DNA from 2 places in the Xanthomonas indica genome. Region 1 is predicted to be linked to the other one. Evidence: predicted binding sites of a transcription regulator. Region 1 holds the regulator's gene; the other holds the start of a gene.

The links. The regulator FliA, encoded in region 1, starts transcription of late flagellar genes. The targets are predictions, from matches to a motif close to TAAAGTTTNNCNNNCNNNGGCCGATAA.
Region 2: Q7W82_RS03305 (methyl-accepting chemotaxis protein) is a predicted target of FliA. The motif match lies at 1,179-1,205, and genes of this name have one in related genera.

Annotation. Positions count from the first base shown of each region.
Region 1 covers NZ_CP131914.1:2,961,452-2,963,904, reverse strand. Annotated here, with positions in the region: gene flhF (flagellar biosynthesis protein FlhF) at 1-109, shown strand, start outside; gene Q7W82_RS12805 (P-loop NTPase) at 96-980, shown strand; gene Q7W82_RS12800 (RNA polymerase sigma factor FliA) at 977-1,726, shown strand; gene cheY (chemotaxis response regulator CheY) at 1,746-2,138, shown strand; gene Q7W82_RS12790 (protein phosphatase CheZ) at 2,139-2,453, shown strand, end outside.
Region 2 covers NZ_CP131914.1:759,540-761,992, reverse strand. Annotated here, with positions in the region: gene Q7W82_RS03305 (methyl-accepting chemotaxis protein) at 1-1,151, opposite strand, end outside; gene Q7W82_RS03300 (hypothetical protein) at 1,360-1,722, shown strand; gene Q7W82_RS03295 (choice-of-anchor Q domain-containing protein) at 1,715-2,453, opposite strand, start outside.

The sequences.
Region 1 (2,453 bases):
GGACGACCTGCACCGCGCCAACGCCGCCAGCCTGGTATTGCGCCTTGAAGATTTGCGGCGCGCTGCCGATAAGCCCTGTACTCCGGAGCAGACCCATGCCGTCGCGTGACTACGTCAATCTGACCAATGCCTTCCCCCTGTCGGCGACGCGCAGCGAACCGCTGGGTCCGGTGCGCACCATCGCCGTGACCGGCGGCAAGGGCGGCGTGGGCAAGACCAACATCTCGGTCAACCTGTCCATGGCGCTGGCCGACATGGGCAAGCGCACCCTGCTGCTGGACGCCGACCTCGGCCTGGCCAACGTCGACGTGCTGCTGGGGCTGACCCCCAAGTTCACCGTGGCCGACCTGGTCGCCGGGCGCTGCACCCTGGAAGAGGTGCTGATCGACATGCCCAACGGGCTGATGGTGGTGCCCGCCGCCTCCGGCCGCCGCTACATGGCCGAGCTGCCGCCGGCCCAGCACGTGGGCCTGGTCAACGTGTTCTCCGAACTGCAGCGCGAGCTGGACGTGATGATCGTCGACACCGCCGCCGGCATCACCGACAGCGTGCTGACCTTCTGCCAGGCCGCGCAGGACGCGGTGGTGGTGGTCTGCGACGAGCCGGCCTCCATCACCGACGCCTACGCCCTGATCAAGGTCCTCTCGCGCGAGCGCGGCGTGGACCGGGTGCAGATCGTCGCCAACATGGTCCGCGACCTCAACGAGGGCCGCCTGCTGTACGACAAGCTCAGCCGGGTCTGCGAGAAGTTCCTCGGCGACGTGTCGCTGAACTACCTGGGCTGCGTGCCGCAGGACGACTGGCTGCGCCTGTCGGTGCAGCGCCAGCAGCCGGTGGTCAAGGCCTACCCGTCCAGCCCGTCGGCGCAGGCGATCTCGGAGATCGCCCGGCGCACCGCGCGCTGGCAGGCGCCGACCGCCCCGCGCGGCAACGTCGAGTTCTTCGTCGAACGCATCATCCAGCGCGGGGTGGCCGCATGAACGCCGCCGCCCACTACCGCGCCGTCCAGCGCAACAGCGCCAACGACTACATCGCCCAGCACTCGGACCTGGTCCGGCGCATCGCCCACCACCTGGCGGCGCGGCTGCCGGCCAGCGTGGAGATCGACGACCTGATCCAGGCCGGCATGATCGGCCTGATCGAGGCCTCGCGCAGCTACGACGCCGAACAGGGCGCCTCGTTCGAGACCTACGCCTCGATCCGCATCCGCGGCGCGATGATCGACGAGATCCGCCGCGGCGACTGGGTGCCGCGCTCGGTGCACCGCCGCGCCCGCGATGCCGCCTCGGCGATCCGCAAGATCGAGCAGAGCACCGGCCGCGCCGCCGCCGCCAACGAAGTGGCCGCGGCGATGGAGATGCCGCTTCCCGAATACCTGCGTTTGATGGAAGATGCCGCCCGCGGCCAGGTGCTGAGCCTGGAGTCGCGCATCGAGGACCATGGCGAGCTGGATACCATCGCCAAGGGCGGACCCAATCCGCAGCAGATGCTCGAGCGCAGCGAATTCGGCCGCGAGCTGGGCAAGGCCATCGCGCAATTGCCCGAACGCGAGCAGTTGGTGCTGTCGCTGTACTACGAGCAGGAATTGAACCTCAAGGAAATCGGCGCGGTGCTCGGGGTCAGCGAGTCGCGCGTGTGTCAGATCCATGGCCAGGCCACGGTACGGTTGCGCGGACGCCTGAAGGCGTTCGAGGTCGCCGATGCCGGTCTGGAAGACGAAGAATAGGAACCCTTAGGAGTCAGTGGTGAACAAGAACATGCGGATTTTGATCGTGGACGATTTCTCGACGATGCGACGCATCGTCAAGAATCTGCTCGGCGATCTGGGCTTCACCAATACCGCCGAGGCCGAAGACGGCAACAGCGCCCTGGCCGCGCTGCGCTCGGCGCCGTTCGAGTTCGTGGTCACCGACTGGAACATGCCGGGCATGACCGGCATCGATCTGCTGCGCAACATCCGCGCCGACGACAAGCTCAAGCACCTGCCGGTGCTGATGGTCACCGCCGAGGCCAAGCGCGAGCAGATCATCGAGGCCGCGCAGTGCGGCGTGAACGGCTACATCATCAAGCCGTTCACCGCGCAGACGCTGCAGGAGAAGCTGGGCAAGATCTTCGAGCGCCTGGGGGCGACTGCCTAAATGGAAGCCACCGCCGAACGTACTGCCCTGATCGAACGCCTGCAAGGCGCGCTGGACGCGCTGGAAAACGGCGACGAGGCCGGCTGGCGCAGGGAGATCGACACCCTCGCCGCCTGGCGCACGCGGCCGATGATGCAGGGCCTGAGCCGGCTCGCGCGCGATCTGGGCCAGGCGCTCGGCGAACTGCCGATGGTGCCCAGCGAGGCCGGCGAGCTGGACGATGCCTGCTCGCGCCTGGACCACGTGGTGGAGATGACCGAACAGGCCAGCCACCGCACCCTGGACCTGGCCGAGGAATGCCGTGCGCTGGCCAAC
Region 2 (2,453 bases), 2.2 Mb from region 1:
ATGTCGCGGAAGTCGTACTGGAAGCGCGCGGTGTCGCCGCGCACGGCGAAGTCGCCGGCGGCCGCGGCGTCGACCAGCCGCCCGATCTCGGCGTTCATCGCCGACAGATTGCGCTTGACCTGGTCCATGGTCTCGGTGAGCGCGGCCTGCTCGCCGGGCAGGCGATCCATGTCCTGCGACAGGTCGCCGATCGCGTAGCGTCCCATGATCTCGAGCAGGCGCTGCTGGAGGCTCACGTGCATGTCGAGCAACGCATTGCTCTCCCGCACCATGCGCCCGTACTCGCCGGGAAACGCGTGCTCGTCCATGCGCTGGCTGACGTCGCCGTGCTCGTGGTGCCTGGCCACCTGCGACTGCGCCGCCATCACCGCCTGCAACTGCGCCTGCATGCGGTCCATGCTGGTCAGCAGACGGCCGGTCTCGTCCTTGGGCTGCGGCGGGATCCGATGGTCCAGCCGGCCCTGGGCGATGGATTCGGCGATCTCCGTCGCGCGCCCGAGCGGCCCGGCCAGGCTGCGGGTGATCAGCACGCTCAAGATCGCGCCGAGCACCGCCGCCAGCAGGCCGAACCCGATCAAGGCACGATTGCTGAACAGCAGGGCCGCCTGGATCTCGTCGGAACTGAGCGCGTTCTGCCGGATCTGCAGATCGACCGCGTTCTGGATCACCTGCACGCGCCGCGCCAGCAACGGCGCGGCATCGCCGTACAGCAGTTGCCTGGCCGCCTCGATCTCGCCGGAACTGGCCAGCGCCAGCACCCGGCTGTTGACCGACCGTGCAGCCGCCTGCGCGTCATGGATCTCCTTGCGCATGGCCAACCCTGCCGGCGTGCCGGGCAGGGCGTCCAGCGCCTTGCGACGGCGATCGTTGTCGACGCGGATCTCCTGGATCTTGGCGGCGAGCGCCGGGCGCTTGTCGGCCGGCGACAGCATCATGTCGCGCAGATAACGCTCCGCGCTCATATTGTTGCGCAGCATGGTGTACAGCAGTTCGGTCTTCAGATTGTTCTCGTGGACGATCTTGTCGACCGCCTGGCGCACGTTGTGGAACTGGTAGAGCGCCAAGGTGGAGGACGCGCCAAGCAGCACGATCAGCAGGCCGAACGACAGCGCAAGGCGCTGACTCACCTTGAAGGAGTGGAAGAAATGCATCGGGGGGACTCGCGAGGGGGGGTACCTCTATCGGTATCTGCATCGCGAACTTGACCCCCAGCGAACGACCCAGGTCCCAAATCCGGACATTCGCAGGCGCAGACGTCGCCGGCGCCGCGCCATCGCGCGGCACCGCCGATGCCCAGGAAAGCAGATACGCCACCGTATCGTCCGCAGCGCGTGCGCAGGCTCGAACGGCGTTGTTGGCATGCACCGCAACGCGCGTCATGCCTGCAATGGCGAGGTCCGCGCGGCGCCGGCCGCCACCTGGCACACGTCGTCGGCCGCACCGGACAAGCTGCGGCGCAAGCCGAGCGCACGGTTGCGGCGCGATCGCTCGACGTGGCGGCCGCATGCGGCGCGGACTGGTCTGCGAGCCGACACCAGCGCGGTGCGGCACGGCGGCACCGTCGCGCCGCCCGGTGGCGCATTGCCGGATCAGCACATCAGTGCGGGAAGCGACGTTGCCGCACGCTCTTTTCATCCCGGCGACAGACGCGCAGTCGCACCGGCCACGCCGGCGCGACCGCGCGGTGCCATGCACGTCATGACCGTGAATCGGCCTACTTGATCTCCACCGCGCCGAGATCGCACACGGTGGTATTGCGCGGATTGCCGCGCTGGTCGATGGCGGCGCAGCCGCTGCCGGCGTTCAGCGCGGGGCTGTTGGCCGCGGGCAGTTGGGTCAGTGTCGGCCCGCCATTGTTCGCGGGGGCCGACAGCAGCGGATCGGCCGCTTTCACGGTGCCCGTTGCCAGGCAGGCGTTCGGCCAGACCGCGCCCTTGGCCGAGTACTCGATGAGATTGTTGCCGGTGTTGCCCTGGTTGTTGCAGAACACGCGCTCGGTCTTGGAGTACAGGATGCTGTTGCGGAGGTCGAACCTGTCGCCGAACAGCGTCACCCACGGCGTGTTCTCGGCGAAGGTGACGTTGTTGAAGCGCACGCTGGGGCTGCCCTGGTCGCCATTGGCCGGCTGCCAGCCGACATGCTGGATGGCCGCGCCCACGCCCTTGGCCGTGTTGCCGTAGAAGGTGCTGTTGCTGACGTCGCAGGCGCCGTAGCAATCCAGGTACAGCGCGCCGGCGTTGCCCTGTTCAGCCTTGTTGGACAGGAAGCTGGTCTCGGCGACGCGGATGGTGCCCGGCGTGGTGATGGTGGTGCCGGCATGCGAGGTGTCGGTGAAGCCCATGCTGATGCGGGCGCCGCCGCCTGGGCCACCGGTGGCGACGTTGTTGGCGAAGGTCGAATACTTCACGTCGATGGTGTCAGGCGCGTACGCCCACAGCGTGGCGCCGCCGGAC